2 regions of the Halobacillus amylolyticus genome follow, and region 2 is predicted to be linked to the other one. Evidence: a T-box and tRNA genes for the amino acid it is inferred to sense, from the RefSeq annotation. Region 2 holds a T-box; the other holds one or more tRNA genes.
What was found. The T-box of region 2 lies ahead of ileS (isoleucine--tRNA ligase). A T-box ahead of a tRNA ligase gene usually reads a tRNA of that ligase, here a tRNA-Ile.
Positions count from the first base shown of each region.

Region 1: it has a tRNA-Ile gene. The T-box ahead of ileS (isoleucine--tRNA ligase) is inferred to sense a tRNA for this amino acid. The anticodon was not compared.

Region 1 covers NZ_CP095075.1:2,506,363-2,518,657, forward strand. Annotated here, with positions in the region: gene MUO15_RS12885 (HAD-IIIA family hydrolase) at 1-26, opposite strand, end outside; tRNA gene MUO15_RS12890 (tRNA-Ala) at 252-327, opposite strand; tRNA gene MUO15_RS12895 (tRNA-Lys) at 392-464, opposite strand; tRNA gene MUO15_RS12900 (tRNA-Gln) at 530-604, opposite strand; tRNA gene MUO15_RS12905 (tRNA-Tyr) at 674-759, opposite strand; tRNA gene MUO15_RS12910 (tRNA-Thr) at 779-854, opposite strand; tRNA gene MUO15_RS12915 (tRNA-Val) at 860-935, opposite strand; tRNA gene MUO15_RS12920 (tRNA-Glu) at 952-1,026, opposite strand; tRNA gene MUO15_RS12925 (tRNA-Thr) at 1,044-1,115, opposite strand; tRNA gene MUO15_RS12930 (tRNA-Asn) at 1,119-1,193, opposite strand; rRNA gene rrf (5S ribosomal RNA) at 1,215-1,328, opposite strand; rRNA gene MUO15_RS12940 (23S ribosomal RNA) at 1,524-4,443, opposite strand; tRNA gene MUO15_RS12945 (tRNA-Ala) at 4,623-4,698, opposite strand; tRNA gene MUO15_RS12950 (tRNA-Ile) at 4,708-4,784, opposite strand; rRNA gene MUO15_RS12955 (16S ribosomal RNA) at 4,908-6,473, opposite strand; gene MUO15_RS12960 (hypothetical protein) at 7,020-7,241, opposite strand; gene pdaB (polysaccharide deacetylase family sporulation protein PdaB) at 7,364-8,119, shown strand; gene MUO15_RS12970 (KinB-signaling pathway activation protein) at 8,153-8,749, opposite strand; gene gerD (spore germination lipoprotein GerD) at 8,888-9,496, shown strand; gene MUO15_RS12980 (Mrp/NBP35 family ATP-binding protein) at 9,543-10,595, opposite strand; gene cwlD (N-acetylmuramoyl-L-alanine amidase CwlD) at 10,669-11,397, opposite strand; partial or broken gene MUO15_RS12990 (serine hydrolase) at 11,668-12,295, shown strand, end outside.
Region 2 covers NZ_CP095075.1:979,271-991,565, forward strand. Annotated here, with positions in the region: gene MUO15_RS05190 (hypothetical protein) at 1-72, opposite strand, end outside; gene MUO15_RS05195 (hypothetical protein) at 177-383, opposite strand; gene MUO15_RS05200 (hypothetical protein) at 580-813, opposite strand; gene MUO15_RS05205 (Bcr/CflA family efflux MFS transporter) at 1,201-2,409, opposite strand; gene MUO15_RS05210 (hypothetical protein) at 3,016-3,576, opposite strand; gene MUO15_RS05215 (hypothetical protein) at 3,563-3,799, opposite strand; gene ileS (isoleucine--tRNA ligase) at 4,030-6,780, opposite strand; T-box leader at 6,823-7,044, opposite strand; gene MUO15_RS05225 (DivIVA domain-containing protein) at 7,091-7,606, opposite strand; gene MUO15_RS05230 (YlmH family RNA-binding protein) at 7,855-8,628, opposite strand; gene MUO15_RS05235 (YggT family protein) at 8,712-8,975, opposite strand; gene MUO15_RS05240 (cell division protein SepF) at 8,979-9,437, opposite strand; gene MUO15_RS05245 (YggS family pyridoxal phosphate-dependent enzyme) at 9,462-10,130, opposite strand; gene pgeF (peptidoglycan editing factor PgeF) at 10,157-10,951, opposite strand; gene MUO15_RS05255 (YlmC/YmxH family sporulation protein) at 11,006-11,281, opposite strand; gene sigG (RNA polymerase sporulation sigma factor SigG) at 11,388-12,167, opposite strand; gene sigE (RNA polymerase sporulation sigma factor SigE) at 12,251-12,295, opposite strand, start outside.

The DNA.
Region 1 (12,295 bases), 1.5 Mb from region 2:
TCACGATCTAAAAAAATAGCTTTCATTTATGCTTCCTCCCTTGTTAAAGCTATCACACATATGATGAACCATCACAATTATGATATTTTACTCTGGTGTGTGCATAACTTTCAGAAAGTACACGGTTACGTGTAAGATCAGAATCATTCCATATTAAATTGGTTATTTGATAAAGCTAAAGCAGGCTGGGCACTACTGTTGAAAAAAAAAGCTGACATCTATTATGACGTCAGCTTCTAAATTATATGTATTGGTGGAGCCTAGCGGGATCGAACCGCTGACCTCCTGCGTGCAAAGCAGGCGCTCTCCCAGCTGAGCTAAGGCCCCAATGTTATATATAAAAATAAATGTTAAAAAAACGGACGTTGCAAAAAGCAATATCCGTTTTTGATGAGCCATGGAGGGCTCGAACCTCCGACCCTCTGATTAAAAGTCAGATGCTCTACCAGCTGAGCTAATGGCTCTAGTAAAAAGAGCTTTTTGATTTTCTACAAATAAAAAAAGCCTTACTCGCTATTAAAAAATAAAATGGCTGGGCCAGCTGGATTCGAACCAGCGCATGACGGTACCAAAAACCGTTGCCTTACCGCTTGGCTATGGCCCAACATTATATAATCTAGTATGTACCAGTTCACATATCTTATACCTATAAATACTCAATAAAAAAGTAAAATGGTGGAGGGAGCAGGACTCGAACCTGCGAACCCGATGGGAGCGGATTTACAGTCCGCCGCGTTTGGCCAACTTCGCTATCCCTCCACATAATAATGGACGTTTATGGTGCCGGCCAGAGGACTTGAACCCCCAACCTACTGATTACAAATCAGTTGCTCTACCAGTTGAGCTAGGCCGGCAAAAATGGTGGAGGATGCAGGGCTCGAACCTGCGACCCCTTGCTTGTAAGGCAAGTGCTCTCCCAGCTGAGCTAATCCTCCCATTCGAAATTTAAAATGGTGACCCGTACGGGATTCGAACCCGTGATACCGCCGTGAAAGGGCGGTGTCTTAACCACTTGACCAACGGGCCATAAAATACTTCTTCAGAGCTTCCAGCCGGACTTGAACCGGCGACCCCTTCCTTACCATGGAAGTGCTCTACCACTGAGCTATGGAAGCAAGTGGCTCCACCGGTAGGATTCGAACCTACGACCGATCGGTTAACAGCCGATTGCTCTACCACTGAGCTACGGTGGAATAATATGATTTTAAAACTTGACGTGGCCGCGTCCTACTCTCACGGGGATCGACCCGACTACCATCGGCGCTGAAGAGCTTAACTGCTGTGTTCGGCATGGGAACAGGTGTGACCTCTTCGCTCTCGCCACCACATCATAGGTTATGAGGTGAACCCTCAAAACTGGATAAGACATCCAAGACCAACATCATATTCTAACGTTTGACAATCTAGCTCCGACTCCCAAGTCCTCATGTTCTAAGCGATCTCTCTTCAAGGCTGAAAAACCAAAGCCTTTACGTGAGCTCACTTAGCCCAGCGGACGTAAACGGTCGTCTCCGCTTTTTAATATAGATAAGCCATCGATTGATTAGTATCCGTCAGCTTCACGTGTCACCACGCTTCGACCTCGGACCTATCGACCTCATCGTCTCTGAGGAATCTTACTTACTTGGCGTAAGGGGAAATCTCATCTCAAGGGGGCTTCATGCTTAGATGCTTTCAGCACTTATCCCGTCCACACGTAGCTACCCAGCGATGCTCCTGGCGGAACAACTGGTACACCAGCGGTGTGTCCATCCCGGTCCTCTCGTACTAAGGACAGCTCCTTTCAGATTTCCAACGCCCACGACGGATAGGGACCGAACTGTCTCACGACGTTCTGAACCCAGCTCGCGTACCGCTTTAATGGGCGAACAGCCCAACCCTTGGGACCGACTACAGCCCCAGGATGCGATGAGCCGACATCGAGGTGCCAAACCTCCCCGTCGATGTGGACTCTTGGGGAGATAAGCCTGTTATCCCCGGGGTAGCTTTTATCCGTTGAGCGACGGCCCTTCCATACGGTGCCGCCGGATCACTAAGCCCGACTTTCGTCCCTGCTCGACTTGTAGGTCTCGCAGTCAAGCTCCCTTGTGCCTTTACACTCTGCGAATGATTTCCAACCATTCTGAGGGAACCTTTGGGCGCCTCCGTTACTCTTTAGGAGGCGACCGCCCCAGTCAAACTGCCCACCTGACACTGTCTCCGAACCGGATCACGGTCCTGGGTTAGAATGTCCGTACAGCCAGGGTGGTATCCCACCAGCGCCTCCACCGAAGCTAGCGCTCCGGGTTCTCAGGCTCCCACCTATCCTGTACAAGCTGTACCAACATTCAATATCAGGCTACAGTAAAGCTCCACGGGGTCTTTCCGTCCTGTCGCGGGTAATGCGCATCTTCACGCATAGTATAATTTCACCGGGTCTCTCGTTGAGACAGTGCCCAAGTCGTTGCACCTTTCGTGCGGGTCGGAACTTACCCGACAAGGAATTTCGCTACCTTAGGACCGTTATAGTTACGGCCGCCGTTTACTGGGGCTTCGGTTCAACGCTTCGCGCAGAGCGCTAACGCATCCCCTTAACCTTCCAGCACCGGGCAGGTGTCAGCCCCTATACTTCGCCTTACGGCTTCGCAGAGACCTGTGTTTTTGGTAAACAGTCGCTTGGGCCTTTTCACTGCGGCTCCTCGGCAGAGGAGCACCCCTTCTCCCGAAGTTACGGGGTCATTTTGCCGAGTTCCTTAACGAGAGTTCTCCCGCTCACCTTAGGATTCTCTCCTCGCCTACCTGTGTTGGTTTGCGGTACGGGCGCCTCTTTCCTCACTAGAGGATTTTCTTGGCAGTGTGAAATCAGGAGCTTCGGTACTTAAATTCCCTCCCCATCACAGCTTGACGTTGCCGAGCGGATTTGCCTGTCTCGACCGTCTTACTGCTTGGACGCACACATCCAGTGGTGCGCTCTCCTTATCCTCCTGCGTCCCCCCGTCGTTCAAACGGAAAGGAGGCGGTACAGGAATATCAACCTGTTGGCCATCGCCTACGCCTTTCGGCCTCGGCTTAGGTCCCGACTAACCCTGAGAGGACGAGCCTTCCTCAGGAAACCTTGGGCTTTCGGTGAAAGAGATTCTCACTCTTTTTTCGCTACTCATACCGGCATTCTCACTTCTAAGCGCTCCACCAGTCCTTACGGTCTGACTTCGCAGCCCTTAGAACGCTCTCCTACCACTGATCCGTTCGGATCAATCCGCAGCTTCGGTGGTGTGTTTAGCCCCGGTATATTTTCGGCGCAGAGTCACTCGACCAGTGAGCTATTACGCACTCTTTCAATGATGGCTGCTTCTAAGCCAACATCCTGGTTGTCTAAGCAACTCCACATCCTTTTCCACTTAACACACACTTTGGGACCTTAGCTGGCGGTCTGGGCTGTTTCCCTTTCGACCATGAACCTTATCACCCATGGTCTGACTCCCAGAACAAAGTCGTTGGCATTCGGAGTTTGACTGAATTCGGTAACCCGGTAGGGGCCCCTCGTCCAATCAGTGCTCTACCTCCAAGACTTTCTATTCTGAGGCTAGCCCTAAAGCTATTTCGGAGAGAACCAGCTATCTCCGTGTTCGATTGGCATTTCACCCCTACCCACACCTCATCCCCGCAATTTTCAACTTGCGTGGGTTCGGGCCTCCAGTCAGTGTTACCTGACCTTCACCCTGGACATGGGTAGATCACACGGTTTCGGGTCTACGACCGCCTACTGCTTCGCCCTATTCAGACTCGCTTTCGCTGCGGCTCCGCTGCTTTAGCTTAACCTTGCAGACGGTCGTAACTCGCCGGTTCATTCTACAAAAGGCACGCCGTCACCCATCAATGGGCTCCGACTACTTGTAGGCACACGGTTTCAGGATCTTTTTCACTCCCCTTCCGGGGTGCTTTTCACCTTTCCCTCACGGTACTGGTTCACTATCGGTTACTAGGGAGTATTTAGCCTTGGGAGATGGTCCTCCCGGATTCCGACGGAATTCCTCGTGTTCCGCCGTACTCAGGATCCACTCCGGAGAAAAGAAGATGTCGACTACAGGGCTCTTACCTGCTCCGGCTGATCGTTCCAGATCGATTCATCTATCCTCTTTTTTTGTAACTCCAAAGGAGTGTCCTACAACCCCAGAAAGCAAGCTTTCTGGTTTGGGCTGATTCCGTTTCGCTCGCCGCTACTTGGGAAATCGCGTTTGCTTTCTCTTCCTCCGGGTAATGAGATGTTTCAGTTCCCCGGGTCTGCCTTCCCTTACCTATGTATTCAGTAAAGGATCCTGCTCCATTACGAGCAGGGGGTTTCCCCATTCGGAAATCTTCGGTGCATAGCCTACTTACGGCTTCCCAAAGCATATCGGTGTTAGTCCCGTCCTTCATCGGCTCCTAGTACCAAGGCATCCACCGTGCGCCCTTATTCACTTAACTATTATCGTCGTGAAAAGACGTTAAAAAATTGATGTTTGATGTCTTGTCATTCCGTGTCGTCCTCTATCAGAAGAAGATCGCCACGTTCTGATTAATCTTATCCAGTTTTCAAGGTTCATCCCGTTTATAGGGTTACTTATAAAACACAATAGTATCTTTGTGTTTTAAAGGTTTATATATGGTGGAGCCTAGCGGGATCGAACCGCTGACCTCCTGCGTGCAAAGCAGGCGCTCTCCCAGCTGAGCTAAGGCCCCGTTGAAGAATGGTGGGCCTGAGTGGACTCGAACCACCGACCTCACGCTTATCAGGCGTGCGCTCTAACCAGCTGAGCTACAGGCCCATTCATCAAGATCATATTCCTTTGATCTCTCAAAACTGAACAACCAACCATGTACGCCTTCCGTATGCGGCAGCTTCCCGGTGTTCTCGTAAGAGAAAGGGGTTGCCTTGCATAGTTCCTTAGAAAGGAGGTGATCCAGCCGCACCTTCCGATACGGCTACCTTGTTACGACTTCACCCCAATCATTGGCCCCACCTTCGGCGGCTGGCTCCAAAAAGGTTACCCCACCGACTTCGGGTGTTGCCAACTCTCGTGGTGTGACGGGCGGTGTGTACAAGGCCCGGGAACGTATTCACCGCGGCATGCTGATCCGCGATTACTAGCGATTCCGGCTTCATGCAGGCGAGTTGCAGCCTGCAATCCGAACTGAGAATGGTTTTATGGGATTTGCTACACCTCGCGGCTTCGCTGCCCTTTGTACCATCCATTGTAGCACGTGTGTAGCCCAGGTCATAAGGGGCATGATGATTTGACGTCATCCCCGCCTTCCTCCGGTTTGTCACCGGCAGTCACCTTAGAGTGCCCAACTTAATGCTGGCAACTAAGATTAGGGGTTGCGCTCGTTGCGGGACTTAACCCAACATCTCACGACACGAGCTGACGACAACCATGCACCACCTGTCACTTGGTCCCCGAAGGGAAGACCCTATCTCTAGGGCGGTCCAAGGATGTCAAGACCTGGTAAGGTTCTTCGCGTTGCTTCGAATTAAACCACATGCTCCACCGCTTGTGCGGGCCCCCGTCAATTCCTTTGAGTTTCAGCCTTGCGGCCGTACTCCCCAGGCGGAGTGCTTAATGCGTTAACTTCAGCACTAAGGGGTGGAAGCCCCCTAACACCTAGCACTCATCGTTTACGGCGTGGACTACCAGGGTATCTAATCCTGTTTGCTACCCACGCTTTCGCACCTCAGCGTCAGAGACAGACCAGAGAGTCGCCTTCGCCACTGGTGTTCCTCCACATATCTACGCATTTCACCGCTACACGTGGAATTCCACTCTCCTCTTCTGTCCTCAAGTTCCCCAGTTTCCAATGACCCTCCACGGTTGAGCCGTGGGCTTTCACATCAGACTTAAGGAACCGCCTGCGCGCGCTTTACGCCCAATAATTCCGGACAACGCTTGCCCCTACGTATTACCGCGGCTGCTGGCACGTAGTTAGCCGGGGCTTCCTCGTTAGGTACCGTCAAGGTACCGCCCTGTTCGAACGGTACTTGTTCTTCCCTAACAACAGAACTTTACGATCCGAAGACCTTCATCGTTCACGCGGCGTTGCTCCGTCAGACTTTCGTCCATTGCGGAAGATTCCCTACTGCTGCCTCCCGTAGGAGTCTGGGCCGTGTCTCAGTCCCAGTGTGGCCGATCACCCTCTCAGGTCGGCTACGCATCGTTGCCTTGGTGAGCCGTTACCTCACCAACTAGCTAATGCGCCGCGGGCCCATCTGTAAGTGATAGCGAGAAGCCATCTTTTACCTTCCCCTCATGCGAGAGAAAGGATTACCCGGCATTAGCCCCGGTTTCCCGGAGTTATTCCGATCTTACAGACAGGTTGCCCACGTGTTACTCACCCGTCCGCCGCTCATTCCACAAGCGTCACCCCCGAAGGGGATCTGCTTGCTTCCTGCGCTCGACTTGCATGTATTAGGCACGCCGCCAGCGTTCGTCCTGAGCCAGGATCAAACTCTCCATAAAAGTTGAGAATGACTTGCTCATTTGCACACCGAATGTGCTTGTTTGAATTCTCTCTATATAATAGATAGAATATGTTGACGTACTGGTTGGTTCGTTCAGTTTTCAAAGATCAAAATGTTTTGTTTGTCGTTTTAGCGACAAGAACTAATTTACCATGTCTGCGTTATAAAGTCAATAACTTTCTCAATAAAATTATTTCCTTTTGAAAGACAATATTGCGTGTGCTGTCTTTCCCGACAACGTTTAATAATATAGCATAGAATGAAAAGGTAGTGCAATAACTTTTGATAAATTTCTTGTTTTTTCTTTGAACTCCTTCCAAAAATGCTTAAGTAGAAAGGTAAACCATTTATAAAATTCGAAAGGAATTTCCGAGTTTTATCCTAGAAAAAAGCATCTTTAAGTGGCTAGCATCAGCTACAGTAGTGGAAATAACCCAGCATCCTTTAGATAATTACGAGGCCAAACCACTTCAACAGCTGTCTTTCCCTTCGTCTTTAAATAATTCAATGAATCAATGGACTATCCCTTTAAATCCCAACTATATCAGTTCTGCTTTTTCTTCTTCGGCATATATTGCAAGCATTCCTCCTGGCTTGCAAACCTCCTAAATAACTGGAACAAAACCTCATATCTGTTTCCCATAGCACTTTTTATCTCAGGATCAATCCGGTGGTCACCAAGATCGAAGATAATTTCTTCCATTTCCCTTTTTAATAAGTACTCCATCTCTTCCTGTTCCTGGTCGTTAATTATTACACCATACATTGCACAGTCTCCTCTCATACATGACTCCTTTTATTTTTACCCTGTTTTAAGGATTTATAGCATAGTTTGTCCAATTTTTTCATAGGTATGGAACATATAGAGGGAAAAGGAGCTGCTTTAACGTGAGTTTTTATACATGGCGAATGGAGAAAGTAAAGCGTTATGGAGTCGTCATATTCCTAGCATTATTTTGTGCCATATTAATGTGGATTGGTCAAATGGGCCAGCTACCTGTTTTTTCGAATGATGGGGAGCCAAAAGCTTTATCACAGGGAAGTGAGGAACAGCCGTATATCGCGTTGACGTTCAATATTAGCTGGGGAAATGAAAAGGTGAATGATATTTTGGACAAACTTGAGACTCATCAGACAAAAGCTACCTTCTTTCTAAGCGGCAGTTGGGCCGAGCGGCATCAGGATATTGTCGAGGCTATCCACGAAGATAAGCATGAAATAGCCATGACGGGATACGAATATGAAAGCTATACAGAGATGGAACCTGAAGAAATAAGAAGGGATATTCAAAAAGCGAAGGAAGTCTTTGAAAAACTTGGCTTTGAAGATATAAATTATATAAGACCCCCTCACGGCCATTTGAACGAAGAAATATTAGCAGCAATTGAACAAGAAGGACTTGAAACTGTTCAATGGAGTCTAAACCCTCGAGATTGGGAAAATCCAGGAACTAACACTATTATCGATCAAATTATGGGAACAGGATCAAAAGGGGATATTATTTTGCTTCATGCTTCTGATTCTGTCAAACAGACGGCTAAAGCACTCGAAGTGATCATCCCAGGGCTTAAACAAAAAGGTCTTGAATTTGTTACCATTACAGAATTAGTCAGTGGCGGGAAAGCTAAGATCACTCAGGAATAATAAAAGCGGCCCAAACTCTGGGCCGCTTTTTTTCTATGCTGATTTATTACTGGATGTTATTCGATGTAACAGCAGGAGCTGGTAAGCATTGCAAGCGATTAACGGAATGATCATCAGCCATACGTAGTCGCTCCCACCTGCACGTAGAGCTGGGACCCATTCAACTGTTGTGACAACGACCATAAAAAACAAGGCAGGGACAAATGCCTTTGAATTGGTTTCTTTCGATTTCACTCTAGCCACTGCAAGCGAAATGGCGAGCAAACCTATGGCGGTCCATAGGAAAGGCCAAACTGCCGCTCCTTCCGCTGCACGATAGCGGAAATAGACAAGGTCAAAAAGCGTAAAGGCAACCAAAAATAATTGAATGGATGGCCACATTCTGCGGAAAACACCCAGGCCAAACTGATTAACCGTTAAGTAAGCGAAAAAACCCATTTGGCTGATGACACTGAATATTAGCCCAAAACCAAGGAAAAATAACAATACTCCAACGAGTTCAAATAACTGAAATGGCTGTAAAACTCTGGTGTATGATTCTGATTTAAGTATAAAACTGGTCAGCAATGTTAAAACGCCGCCGATTAACAGCGTTGTCAAAAACATTCTCACCCATTTTCGACTAGTCACGTTGTTTCCCCCTAAATTGCATTAAATTACCCTCTCGTATTTTATCATGAAGCTTATGATTTTTCTTCAAGCTCGCATATTTTTTTAGCTGAATGCAAATAATAAAGCAAGGAGAATAAAGGAAAGGGGACATAAGTTATGTCCATATTACGCTTTATATGTCCCGTTATACTCGTTGTTTTCTTAGCCGCTTGTGGAGGCAGTCCTCAAGCCAGCGGGGAAGCGGATTACGAAACCACTAAAAAAATGATGGTTGATATATTAAAAACAGATGACGGTAAGAAGGCGATGACTGAAGTTCTTAAAGATGAAAAAATGCAGCAGTCAATGGCATTGGACTCCGAAGTCGTCAAGCAAGCCGTAAGTGAAACCCTTCTTTCGGAAAAAGGTAAAGAATTTTGGGGTCAACTTTTTACAGACCCGAAATTTGTTCAAGAATTCAGCAAAGTAATTGAAGAGGAACAAAAGAAATTAATGAAAGGCTTAATGAAGGACCCTGAATATCAGAAGTCACTCATTGAACTTTATCAAAACCCCGAAATGATGGAACAAATGCTCGAAGTAATGAAAGGCCAAAAATTCCGAGCCCATTTAGAAAAAACGATTCAGGAAACTTTGAACAGTCCGGTTTTCCAGGCGAAAATGACTGAAACGCTACTTCAAGCCGCAGAGCAAATGAAGAGCGGTGAAAAACCCGGTCAAGGTGGACAAGGGAAGTCAGGTGGCGGTTCAGGTTCAGGCGAATAGGCAGAAAAAAGCACGCCGCCTTTTAAAAAAGGCGGCGTGCTTTTATTTAGTACTTATCAATAACCTTTGCAGCCATGTTCCGATACACGACACCAATTGGATGATCGGTTTGGTAGACAGATGGTGCAAATACTTCTTCTTCCTCAAATGGTTGCTGCAAAGGAATGTGACCTAAAATATCTGTTTTCAGCTCATCGGCAAGCTTAGCTCCGCCGCCGCGGCCAAAGACAAACTCCTTATTACCTGTCTCTTTACTCTCAAAGTAAGCCATATTCTCTACAACGCCCAAGATTTCATGCTCTGTTTTTATAGCCATTTGGCCCGCTCGAGCCGCTACGAATGCCGCTGTAGGGTGTGGTGTTGTAACGATGATTTCCTTTGAAGAAGGTAGCATAGCATGGACATCTAGAGCCATATCACCAGTTCCAGGTGGCAAGTCAAGAAGAAGGTAGTCTAGATCCCCCCACTCCACTTCTTTGAAAAAGCTTGTCAGCATTTTGCCAAGCATAGGCCCACGCCAAATAATAGGGGAGTTATCCTCCACAAAGAAACCCATAGATACGATTTTCACACCAAAACGCTCAACGGGAATGATTTTTTCACCACGAACGACAGGGCGCTCTTCGACTCCCATCATATCTGGAACACTGAACCCGTAAATATCTGCGTCAATAATTCCGACCTTTTTGCCAAGACGTGAAAGGGCAATAGCAAGATTAACAGTCACCGTTGATTTCCCTACGCCGCCTTTTCCGCTGGCAATGGAAATAAACTTCGTACCTGTCTTGCCATCAAGCAACGAAGCTTCCTGACCCTCTTCAGCAGCTGGCTGAAACTTTTCAATTACATCATCTGACAGCTGATCAAAACGGAGCCCTACAGTTGCCGCTCCCCCGTTTTTAAGGGCGTTGACAATTGTTTGCTGCAGCTCCATTTGCTCTGCTGTATTGGTTTTAGCAATTAAAACCTTAACACTTACGTGGTTTTTCTCTTCTTTAATCTTTATCTCTTCGACTCCACCGGTTTCTTCCAACGTTTTATGTAAAAACGGATCTTCGATTGGATGGAGGATATTCAGTACCTCTTCCTGTGTAAGCACATGCGTCACCTTCCTTAGAAATGTTTCGACAGTGCAAGTATAACATATCTGAAACGCTTTCTAAGTGATTTGCTTACTCCTCAGGATCATTAGGGTATTCAAGCTCTGTAACGTAACGTAGAATGCCCCTATACACAGATGCTGCCATCTTTCTTTGATACTCTTCACTTTCGAGTAACGTTCGTTCTTCTGGATTGGATAAAAACCCCGCTTCAACCAAGGCACCAGGTGCTTTCGTATGCTTGAGCAGATAGATATTAGTCAGTCCCATGGCTTTCCGAGCTGTATTATCGAGGTTTGTTTCTATTTCCGATTGAATAAATTTAGCCAGACTTTCACTTTTGTCACTTTTCGGATTGTAAAAGGTTTGCGCCCCGCTCCACTTTTCTGAAGGGATGGCATTTAAATGCAAACTCAAGAAAAAATCCGCTTCTTTATCTTTGATAAAATCAACGCGTTTTCTAATATCCTCTGCCTTACGACGCGACAAACTACCTGCATCATCAGAAGAAAGGTCATTATCATCCTCTCTTGTTAAGTAAACAATGGCCCCTGCTTCTTGAAGATAATCTCGTAAGTACTGAGAAAGTTTGAGCGTGATATCCTTCTCTTCTGTTCCATTCTTCCCTACCGCCCCACCATCCGGAGCTCCATGGCCAGGATCAAGTATAATTACCTTTCCAGAAAGTGGCGAAGACCAGGTTTGCCACGCGTCTTTAACCTCCTGTGCAGGATAGGAAATTAAGCAAACAACCCCGACTACCGCTAGTAACCATCCTATCGTCTTCATGCGCCGTATCATAACTCTTTCACTCCCTTACATCTCCTACCTAACTATATGGGACAAGATATGTATATATGTATAGAAAGATAGGTCATCGTCATTCACTTATCCTATAATTAGTAGTAGAGTAACTATTTACCTAATCCCTTTTTCGTGTATTTTTTAATTTTTCAAAAATTAATGATACATATGTGGTATAGACATCTATATTGTCGGTACTTTATGATGAGAATAAGCGACTGAAAACCCTTTCAACTCGCTTAACATCAAAATAGAAAGGAGGCACATATGAAAACAAGAACGTCTCAGTTAACCATTTTGACTATGCTGTCTGCCACACTGCTGTTTACGACAAATACGGAAAGGAGCTTGGAAGCAAGCGAAAAGGACAAGCCTACGATTGAAAAGCACGAAAAGAAACAAGTCCAAGAACGGGCTCATCCCGTGTTTTCTTGGGGAATTCCGGTCCATCTTCACCCGTCTTACACCCGGGTTCAATTAAAGGGCTGGCATGATGAGAACACCTTTGAAAGAAATTGATTCGGTTATGGAATCGATGATCAACAAAGAAGTAATGCCTGGTGCTGTCACATTTGTGGCCCGTCGCGGTCAGATCGTTCAGCATGAAGCATATGGACACGCCGTTCTCTATGAAAATGACCAAGGGGAGAATGTGGATCATCCGATTGCCATGCAGCCTGACACCATTTTTGATATTGCCTCTCTAAGTAAAATATTCACGACAACTGCAGCCATGAAGCTTTATGAGCAAGGTCTATTTGAGCTGGACGACCAAGTAGCTGATTACATTCCCGAGTTTGCTCAAAACGGAAAGGGACATGTAACGATCAGACAGCTGATGACTCATACTTCAGGGTTCAAAGCATGGGTTCCCCTTTATACCATTGGAGATAGT
Region 2 (12,295 bases):
ATCTACATCAATCCAGAAGAAATCAACAACAGCTGCTAGCAAAATAATTAATAAAGCTGCAAAAGAACCCATAAGGTTGTTCCCCCATTCGAACTCTTTTTAACGTCACTCAAAAAACTCCTTAGAGTTTCTTACTATCATTTGACTGCATTTTGCTTAACTCTTTTTAGAACTAATTATCCATAATAGCCGACAGCATTTAAGATTATAACGCCAACGACGGTAAAGCTTAATCCCCCTGCTATTATACAAATAAGTGTTCTAATTTTCCTCGTATCAAACCACACAATGAATCCCATTAGAATAGTGAAAATAACTCCAAAAAATACTGAAGCATAGGGATTAGTCGGTTGAATCCAATCATACCAATTTAGGAAATCCATTCTCAATCGACCTTCCTCTCGTATTAAAAGCAGGCTAGACTAATATTGAAATTGTTCTGCATTCATTCTCTAACCATTTCGCTACTCAAAAGATATATATTTCACACCCTTAATGCCCTTCTTGTGTAGATAATTTGTTATCAGAACTTATTCCTTACCTATGACTATATAGTTCACAAAATTCCTCCAGGGCCGTTTATCTTTCTTCTTCCCGGAATTGATTAGCCACATTTTCGACACGACCCATATTAAAATACCAAAAGATGCTCCCAAAAAAATAACAGATAGCTAGGATAGAAAGAATGTCCGTAATACTTTGTCCAATAGGGTCATTTGAAATAAAATACTCCCATGCTATGAATCCAGTTACATTAACAAAGGGGATAATTATAAAAAACCAACCGTACAGGAATCTCCTGAAGTTTTTCATATCGTGCTCCCCCTCGTACCGACCTAACTCCCATATAGTCCAAAAATGAATGTTATTCAGAAAATAAATAACGCCAAAGTCGGCAATGCAATCATTTTGTTACTCTCTCGTAAGTAATTACTAAATATACGATTACAATTTGTGTAAAGTTTCATTTTAAAGAGTATTATTTGACAACATAACCCAATTTTATCTTTTTAGTAAACTAAGAGCCCTAAAGTTCCCCAGTAAATGATTTTTTAAAAGAATCGCATCCCTTTTTCCATAAAAAATGCACCCTGACTTGTTAGTTGTTTCTAACAAGTCAGGGTGCAGTACACTACTTGATAAGCTTCCTTTTTCGGAAACACATCTTAAAAGCCCGATAAAAATCCTGCAGTAGGGGGCCTAAGCTTCTTCCACTTGATTTTTCGTTGTTAATTTAAAAAAGGTTATCGAACCAATGAAAGAGGTAATGAATAATGTTGCCCCCATCGGTACAGCTGTCGTCTCGTCAATCCCAACAAGAGGAGAGACCATGGAGCCGAATAGTAACGGAAGCATACCTAACACAGCACTTGCACTTCCAGCTCGATGGCCTTGTTTTTCCATCGCCAGTGTGAAGGTACTTGTCAGAATCATTCCCATAGAGGTCATGTAAATAAATATAGGGATCACAAGAGTGGCTAATGGCCCTTCAATAATCGTCATGATTAGAAGTATTGAAGTTGCACTTACAGCAATAATTACAGCAGTTCGAAGCAAGCTTCTTTCATGTATGATTCCTCCAAGGCGCCCGATGATAAAACTCCCGGTAATTATAGCTAAGCCATTAATGCCAAATAGAATACTAAATACCTGTGGCGACACATCATAGATCCCCTGATACACAAAAGGAGTTCCTGATACATAAGCAAAGCTTCCTCCGTGAATGAACCCGATCGTCAGAGCATAACCAATAAAAGAACGATCCTTTAACAAGCTGCCAATTGTACGAACCGAATTCCCAATCGAACTCGGAATCCGCCTCTCCGCCGGCAATGTTTCCGTTAATTTGAACGCAATAACTAAAACAATGATAAGTCCCAAGAAACCTAAAAAGAAAAAAATTGTATTCCAGGTTGCAAATGGCAAGAGTAAAATGGCTCCACCAGCCATTGGTGCAATCATTGGTGCAGTCGCATTGATGACCATTAAAAGCGCGAAGAACTTTGTAAGCTCTCTACCGCTAAACACATCACGTACTACTGCACGAGAAAGAACTACTCCTGCTGAGGCCGTGAAGCCTTGTAGAAAGCGGGCTGCCACTAATGTAATAATATTCGGTGCCAGTGCACAGAAAAGGGATGATAACGCAAATAAGGAAATGAATATCAATAAAGGTTTCTTTCTGCCCTGGGCATCACTGATTGGTCCAACAACGATTTGACCGATCGCAAGGCCAATCAAACAGGCCGTTAAACTGAGCTGTACAAGTGAAGCGCTAGCTCCTAAGTCTTCGGCAATCCCAGGGAAACTTGGTAAGTACATATCAATATTAAGCGGGCCTAATACACCAAGCATGCCGAGTAGAAAGGCCAATCCTAAACGTTCTTTTCCTGTTGGATTATGTAACATGAATCTCAAACACCTTTCCTAACTAACTCTTCTTTTACATTCGTTTTTGATACAACCTCCCTCCTCCGAAGTTTTAATTCATTCGGTTGCAATAGGGAAGCAAGTTGTTTAGGAAACATACCAGTACCCCGCAAGCCACACACTTATTGATTCACCTTTTTAAGGATCGAGATTAGCTAGCTAAACACCTGCGTTCGCCTCATTCTAATTAAAACAAAAGGGATAATAGGAAACAACCGATTCCATTCGTCCTTTCGTTATATTAGGTGTATATATCATCGCTTAGCCTATGTTTATGGATTATTAGACTAAGATCATGACAATCACTGATTCTTTTGCAAACTTCTAATTGTAAAAACAGCGAAAATAAAAAGTACAATTCCAATCGCTATTTGATAACGCAGGAGTAATTAACACTCCCTTTAATATTGATATCTTATCATAATCGATTCATAAAAAGTTACGTAAAGTGAATAAAAAAGCCAAACTCAAATAAAAGAGTTTCGCTTTTTTATCATATGATATGACCACTCTCCACAACATTTCCAACCGAACCATGCGGCTTAAGCTGCAATCGTAACTTCATTCGCTTTTATTCCAGCTTATTCACCATTCTTCTATTAGGTGGTATATTTTCAACTTCCTAGCTTGCTCAACCAAATAGTCCAGATCCAAATCATTTTTATGTATGAGGAACATTCTATAGGCCCATTCATAGTCTTCATCTTCTTTGGGGTATTTTAGAGTGAAAGCAACCCCCTCTATACGATGAATAATGATATCTTCTATACCGATAATATAGAGAGTTTTACCGTTAGGGAGAACTAATTCAAATACATGATCAAGACTACCTTCAAGGTTGTTGGAAGGGACCTCTATAGCCATTTCCGATTCAACATGATACCACTCTCGTTCTGTACGGGTAAACCCTAGTTTGGTTAGGAGATCGTTATATAGATTCCAACCATCACTTACAAGGTCAATATCATGAGTATGGTAGTCATTCCGTGTATATATTTCAACGGATAGACCACCTACAACAATAGGTTTGATTCCTTTACATTTAAAATACTCTGTTAAAAGTGCAGTGAATTCGAGTTGACGCTCAAACTTTGGTCTATCTTTTAGATAAGTGAGCGCTTCTTGGAGGTCCTCAACTGTAGTCATAATACATGGACCTCTTGCCTAATTTTTTTACCTTGCCTCTTCTTACAGCTTTCTGCCACCTGGCAATAGATATTTCATCTAAGGCTTTTACTTCTCCAGGTGTACGGGTGCGAGATTTTTTTTTGCGACCGCGAGTTCGAGAGGACGTGCGAATAATTGCATTAGCACGTTTGCGATTTTCAATAATGTTGTTGTCAATTTTCTCAAGGGTTATTGTTCTCATTCACCTCATACCACCTTCCGCCAGAAGTTTATATTTATATAATACAATACCTTTCAACAGTTGAGAAGTCAGATTGATTTTTCTTTTTTACTAGATAGAGTTTGCCCTTACAATCTTAAAATAGTCCTATGGGATCGTCTTGATAAGAAAATCCCCCTCTTAGACTTTTACACAAACGTAAATAAGCAAAGTAAAACGAAAACGCCGCTTAACTAAGCGGCGCCTTCCTTTTAAATTTCATAATGTTCTTTTACAACTGTTGCACAACGCACACATAACTCTGGATGATCGTCATCTTTTCCAATATCATCTGAAGACACCCAGCAACGTTCACATTTATCACCAGTATGCTTTGTAACCTCAACATCGACATGATCATAAGACTTTGCATCGTTCGCTTCTGTTGCAACTGTTGCATCAGAAACAATCAACAGCTGATGGATATGATCAATGCTCGTTAACACGTCACGAGTTTTATCATCTTTAGGAACTAGTGTGACTCTGGCTTCAAGTGATTTGCCGATCACTTTTTCATTACGGGCCACTTCAAGTGCCTTTAATACATCATCACGAATGTCCATAAAGTGATCCCATTTTTCTACAAGGGCAGCATCAACTTTATCGTTTACTTCCGGCATATCTGTCAGCTGAACACTTGCCGTTTCAACACCTGGAATATAGCTCCACACCTCATCAGTGGTATGCGGAATAATCGGTGACATCATCTTCACAAGTGACGTTAAAATCTTGTAATAAACGGTTTGGATGCTGCGGCGGTACGGATGATCTTTCGCTTCAATATAAAGAATATCTTTTGCAAAATCAAGATAGAAGGAGCTTAGATCAATTGTACAGAAGTTGTGCACTTTGTTATAGACAGTAGAGAATTCATAGTCATCATAAGATTTGCGGACATCAGCAACAAGTGTATTAAGCTGATGCAGCATATATTGATCGACTTCTTGTAAGTCTTTGTCCTCGACCATGTCTGTATTTGGATCAAAGTCGTGCAAATTCCCTAGCAAGAAGCGGAAAGTATTACGAATTTTACGATAGACCTCAGCTACTTGTTTCAAAATATCGTCAGAAATACGCACATCTGCCTGATAATCTGCTGAAGAGACCCATAGACGAATAATGTCAGCACCGAGCTGCTTCATTACTTTATCAGGGATAATTACGTTTCCGACTGATTTACTCATCTTACGCCCTTTTCCGTCAAGAGCAAATCCGTGGCTTAAAATACCCTTAAACGGTGCCTTGCCTGTAACAGCAACAGATGTGGATAAGGATGAGTTGAACCAGCCTCTATATTGGTCAGATCCCTCAAGGTAGAGGTCAGCTGGGCGGTTTAAGCCTTCTCTCTGATGAAGTACCCCCTGGTGTGATGATCCTGAATCAAACCAAACATCCATTATATCCGTTTCTTTTGTAAACTCTCCATTTGGACTGTGTTCAGAAGTAAACCCGTCCGGCAGTAAGTCTTTCGCTTCACGTTCAAACCAAACATTTGAACCATGCTCACGGAACAGCTCAGAAACATGTAAAATGGTTTCATCCGTTATGATCGGGGTACCATTCTCAGCATAAAACACAGGAATCGGCACGCCCCATGTACGCTGACGCGAAATACACCAGTCTTGTCGGTCACGAACCATATTATACAAGCGGGTTTCTCCCCATTTTGGTGTCCATTCTACTTGATTGATTTCCTCAAGCAGCTCTTCTCTGAAATCTTTGATCGAAGCAAACCATTGGTCCGTAGCTCGGAAAATGGTCGGCTTTTTCGTCCGCCAATCGTGTGGGTAAGAGTGGGTAATGAATTCAAGACTGAGCAAAGCACCCGCTTCCTTCAACTCATCGGAAATCGGTTTATTCGCTTTATCATAAAATAGCCCTTCATATCCAGGTGCTTCCTCTGTAAAGACTCCCTTGTGGTCGACAGGGCAAAGAACGTCAAGACCGTACTGCTGACCAACCCAAAAGTCATCTTCCCCGTGGCCTGGTGCTGTATGGACACACCCTGTACCGCCATCGACGGTAACGTGATCACCTAAAACAACAAGTGATTTACGATCATATAATGGGTGCTTAGCTGTGATTCGATCCGCTTCTTTCCCTTTGAATACTTTCGTAACCTGGTAGTCTGACCACTCAAGTTTACCTGCGACAGTTTCTAATAAATCCTGGGCAACGATAAATTTCTCGTTGGCTACTTGTACGACAACATAATCATATCCTGGATTTAAAGCAATTCCCAAGTTAGATGGAATCGTCCACGGGGTTGTCGTCCAAATGATAAACTTCTCATCCCCTTCAAGGAGGTCTTTCCCGTCTTCTACTTCAAAAGCTACGTAAATAGATGGAGAACGTTTATCTTGATATTCAATCTCAGCCTCTGCCAATGCCGATTCAGAAGAAGGGGACCAGAAGACCGGCTTTAGACCTTTGTAAATATATCCCTTCTTAGCCATGTCACCAAAGACTTTAATCTGCTCTGCTTCATAATCTTTATTAAGCGTAATATATGGATTCTCCCAGTCGCCCCGAACACCCATCCGCTTAAATTCATTTCGCTGGTTATCGATTTGCCCTAAAGCATATTCTGCGCAACGCTGACGAAACTCAGCAATCGACATTTTTTTACGATCTACCTTCTTCTTAGCTAAAGCTGATTCGATCGGCAGCCCATGGGTATCCCAGCCAGGTACATATGGAGCGTGGTAGCCTGCCATTGATTTATAACGAACGATAAAGTCTTTTAACGATTTATTTAACGCATGCCCCATGTGTAAACTTCCATTAGCATACGGTGGTCCATCATGCAGGACAAATAACGGACGCCCTTCCGTCCGCTTCTGTACTGCTTGATAAATATCTAAGTCTTCCCAAGTTTTTTGCATTTCCGGTTCACGATTCGGTAAATTGCCCCGCATCGGAAAACCTGTTTTAGGCATTAATAGTGTTTCCTTGTAATTCATTGATGCTCCTCCTTTTCAAATAAAAAAGCCTTCCCTCCCCTGTAAAGGGACGAGAAGACTCGCGTTACCACCCTAATAAATTAGCAATCCATGCTAATTCACTTATCTTATTCGTATCGTGAATGACTCGACTACATCTACTACATAAGGTTCGACATAGCAACTCAAGGGGGATCTTCCAGCAGAGGTAAGCTTCGGTCTCACACCATCACCGAATCGCTATCCTAGCTATTCTCTCTGTACTTTCCCTGTCAACGTTTTATCATTATTTATTTATGCTTATGCATTATATGTAATCATTGCCATTCAGTCAAGTGTTATTATTTGCAAGTTCTTTTTTCAAGTCGATTTCTTCATCAAATTCTGTTTCAAAGAGGTGGTCCCAATCATCATTATCGATCATATCAATTTGAGCCTCAACGAGCATGCGCAGCCTCATTTTGAACACTTTTGCCTGTTTTTTCATTTCTTCCACTTCGATTGAAATACGACGGGATTTCTCAAGGGCCTCATTAATAATGCGATCCGCATTCTTTTCAGCCTCTTTTACAATAAGCTTAGACTCTTTCGTTGCACTATTCTTCACTTCCTCAGCTGTTTCCTGGGCAACAAGAATCGATTTATTCAAAGTAGTTTCAATTGTATTAAAATGTCCTAAGCGTTCATTCATTTGCTCAACTTCACGTTCGAGATCTTTTTTCTTACGAATCACAATCTCGTAATCTTTAATCACTTGATCGAGAAATTCATTCACTTCATCTTCATCATACCCTCTAAACCCGCGTGTAAACTCTTTATTGTGGATATCAAGTGGTGTTAAAGGCACACCGGCCACCTCCTTAAAAGTGTCGATACATATTGGGGTTGTTCAAAAAGTCACCAAATGATAAGAGGCGAATCTCTTCGTTGGCTTGCTTTTCCGCTACTCACGTATCATGAAGCATACGTTCCGTTGCTCAAAGCTACGCCGCCTCGATCTTCTTGCTTCTAATTTGGCAATTTTTTGAACTCACATATATGACAGTTACTACTTCTTTCGACATAACTTTGTGTAATTCCTCTAAATTAAGCCAATTAATTTAGTTTAGATGTTGTCACACGATACTTTTCTTTCTTCGTCATTCCATTTATTTGATCAAGTCTGCTTCTACCTTTACCTCTAACTGATAGTAGGTCGCCTGTTTCTAATAGAAAAGAAGGATTTTCTACCGTTTTAAAGTTAACTTTTACGTGTCCTGCTTCAACATACATGCCGGCTTTTTTTCGTGAAACACCGTAAATTTCTTTCACGAGTACGTCAAGTCGTAATGAACTTAAGGTAGAATCTTTTGTTTGCCACACTTCCTTACTTTTCATTAACGAGGGAAGCGGTTTTTCCTGGAAGGTCACGTTTGCTTTCTTAACTCCGGTAAAATTCATCCGTATGTAATCGCTGATTTCAGAGGCCACAACAATTTGAATCACGCCATCTTGGACAATTAAATCCCCAAGCTTTTCCCTGCGAATCCCTAGTGACATAAAGGCTCCGAGCACATCCCTATGCTCTAGTGCAACAAATTTACCAGGGTACGTTGCTTCTAGCAGAACAACACTAAAATCTTGATCCGCTATTTCTTCATATTCAGGTGCAATGATGGCCCGTTTTCTTTCCGGATCATTTGGACCGCCATACAACTCCCATTTCAGATTAGGATCGTTACCCATTATAGCACGGACAATCTGCTGCTCCCTTGGGTTTAGAAAATCACTTTCCTTGCGTTCAAAGCGCATTTCAACATCGCTTTGCCAGGACAGGACTTGATCAATAAACGGGCGCTCTTCTTCTCTAAAATGCTGATAGATCTCCATGGATTTACCCCCCAATCGCGACAAAAAAAGAACAGATGAGAGGCTGGCTGCTTACGGCTAGCATCTAACCTGTTCCCATTCGGTTATAACAACATTTGAAACAAGACTCGAAGACCTTCTCCTGCAAAACGAAGAACAAAAATGGCAACGAGTGGAGATAAGTCAATCATCCCAAGTGGGGGAATAATTTTTCGAAACGGCTCTAAGAACGGTTCACACATTTTGCTAAGGATCTCGCCGAAGCTTGATTCCCTTGCTCCGGGGAACCATGATAAAAGAATGTAAATAATTAAGAGCCAACTGTAAATATTGAGCGCAAAAAGCAAGACATTGAACAACTCAGCCATCGTTTACCACCTTCTACTCATATCTTCATCATCTTGAGCCATTAACATTTCCGAAATTGAACCAGAAATTTCCACATTGTCTGGCGTACAAAGAAATGTTTGGGAGCCAAGTTTTTGAATGTCTCCCCCTATAGCATAAACGGTACCACTCAGAAAATCCACAATTCGCTTTGCTTGGCCATGATCAACCCGCTGGAGATTAATCACAACCGCTTTACGATTAACAAGCTGATCCGCTATTTCCTGGGCTTCATTGTAATTTTTTGGTTCACTTAATACCATTTTAGATGAAGACTTGGCACTTTTTAAGCTTACGACATTTTGCCCTTCATGACGCTGCTTATTTCTTTGCATGGGGGCAATCTCTTCCTCCTCTTCCTCGCTATCCATTCTATCTTCTTCGATGTATTCATATTCATCTTCGAGTGTAAAAAATGATTTTAGTTTATTTTTCATACCCATTCTAACCACCTCTAGATTAAGTTATTATCCTACAAGACTTGAACCGACACGAATATGTGTAGCCCCTTCCTCAATGGCTATCGCATAATCATTGCTCATTCCCATTGACAGGTATTCACATGGAGCATGAGGCAGCTGCTTGTCGCGAATACGATCACGCAAGGCACGGAGCTTTCTGAACACAGCTCTTAGTTCTTCCTCCTGGTCAACGTGAGGCGCCATTGTCATTAAACCGACAACCTTTACTTGCTCATAGACTTTAAGATGATCTACAAAAGCTTCAACATCATCTGGTGAAAGTCCATGCTTGCTTTCTTCGCCGCTTGCATTTACTTGAATAAAACAAGGGACGGGGTGTTCAGCGCGCTTGTTAATCTCTTTTGCTAACGATTTTCTATCCAAAGAATGGATCATATCAACTTGATCAATGACCTCTTTCACTTTGCGGGATTGCAGTGAACCGATAAAGTGCCAGTTCGCTTCGTTCCCAAGGCTTTCATATTTTTCTAAAAGGCCTTCTTTACGGTTTTCTCCAAGATCTTTAATCCCTGCTTCAAGTGCTTCTTTCGCCCTTTCCACAGTCACATATTTAGTCACAGCAATGATGGTAATTTCATCTTTGTCGCGGCCACAGCTGCGACATGCATCTTCAATCGTTTCCATCATGTTTGTCAGATTGTCTGCTACTGTCATATATGTATCGTTTCTCCTTTCTCGAACTACTCTAAACCGATATAAGCGAGCATTCTGCCTGTTCGCCCATGGTCGCGTCGATGGGAGTAAAACAGCTTGTCTTCTTCAAAAGTACATAGGTCGGTTTGATAAATATGGGATTCATTTAATCCCGTATCTAGAGCTAATCGCTTGTTCAATTCTTTCAGACCCAATAAATATTTATTTCCCGTTTTAGAGATACTCACTTCCTCTTTATACTCTTCGGGAATATGATCGATTACATGCTGGTCTACCTCATAATTTCGTTGACTAATCGATGGACCGATCACCATGATTATGTCGTTAAGGGAAGCACCTTGTTCCGTAAGTTTAGTGATCATTTTTTCCGCCATTCCATGAACTGTGCCTTTCCATCCTGCATGGGCCAAACCAATCCATTGAGTTTTAGGATCAAGAAAGAGAAGAGGGACACAGTCCGCATAAAAGGCTGCCAAGAGCAGATTTTTCTGATTTGTAATTAAGCCATCTGCATTTGCTATCGATTCATTTTTATCAAAGGCTCCTCTTCCCCCATCCTCCTTCTTCACAACATGGATATCTGTCCCGTGAACTTGTTCAGCCATCACCCATTGGTTTAAAGGAATTTGCAATTCATCTGCAAGTGACTCGCGATTACGAAGCACATGGTCTTTACAATCTTCTACATGTAATCCCATATTCAGTGAATCATACGGCACTTCACTATACCCGTTCTGCCTTGTTGTTATTCCTGCTGTAACACTGTATTCACCTAAACACATCATTTGTCGTGGCGACTTGTGTTTGAAGGGCTCGGTCATTCTACCACCTCAATTTCCCTCCATTTTACCACACCATTCACGCTTTTTCCTATCTTATTCGTGAGATTTTGACTTCTCATCCGCCAGGGCTCCACTATAACCCGATTTTTTCACTAAAATAACGTCAGCCCCTATATTTACAATTTGAGTCCAAGGAATGACGATCTCTTCATCTTTGCCAAATAGGCCCATTGCTTTTCCTTTTAACGTAATGACTAATCCCTTCAATTGCCCCCGTTGTGTGTCGATATCTAAATCGGATATATGCCCTAGGCGTTCGCCTGTTTCCATTGCAATGACATCCTTCATTTGCAGTTCAGATATTTTCATCGTTAACCACTCCTTTGTAGAGTATATGCATAAGACCTGGAACACTTTCTTTTAACAACAAGAAAAACGCCGCTTGCAAAAATTGCAAGCGGCGTTTTCCCTTAACTTATTGAAACATGGATGAATTCATTTCTTTAATAGCTGCTTTCTCAAGCCTTGAAACTTGTGCTTGTGATATTCCTATTTCATCTGCAACTTCCATTTGTGTTTTTCCTTGAAAGAATCGCTTCGTTAGGATCATTTTTTCTCGATCATTAAGTTTTTTCATACCTTCTCTCAACGACAGCTCGTCTAACCAATTCGAATCTTTCTCGCGATCATCCTTCAACTGATCGACAACAAAAATAGGGTCACCGCCATCATTGTAAATCGGCTCAAATAATGAAACGGGATCTTGAATAGCATCCATAGCAAATACCACATCTTCATGAGGAACACCCATCTTCTCAGCAATCTCGCTAGGAGCGGGATCCTTTGATGTTTCACTTATTATTTTTTCACGCATTTGCAGAGCTTTGTAAGCCGTATCCCGTAGCGAGCGAGAGACACGGATTGGATTATTGTCCCGTAAGTAACGGCGGATTTCACCGATAATCATCGGAACAGCATAGGTAGAAAATTTCACGTTATGACCAAGGTCAAAATTATCAATCGATTTCATCAATCCTATGCAGCCAACCTGGAACAAATCATCCCCATATTCGCCGCGATTATTAAACCGTTGAATGACTGATAAGACGAGTCTCAAATTTCCGTTAACAAGATCTTCACGAGCAAACTCATCTCCACTTTGCATTCGTTCAAACAGGGCCCGCATTTCTTTATTTTTAAGTACAGGAAGCTTTGATGTATCTACACCACATATTACTACTTTATGACGTGTCAATGTAAGACCCTCCCAAGAAGCTGATATCAGTTTTCAGTATCTCCTTGGAAGGAAAAATTATGCATGGCCACATGGAAAAAAATCTACACCATTTTATCAAATTCCCTTTGCAATCGACGGATGATTTT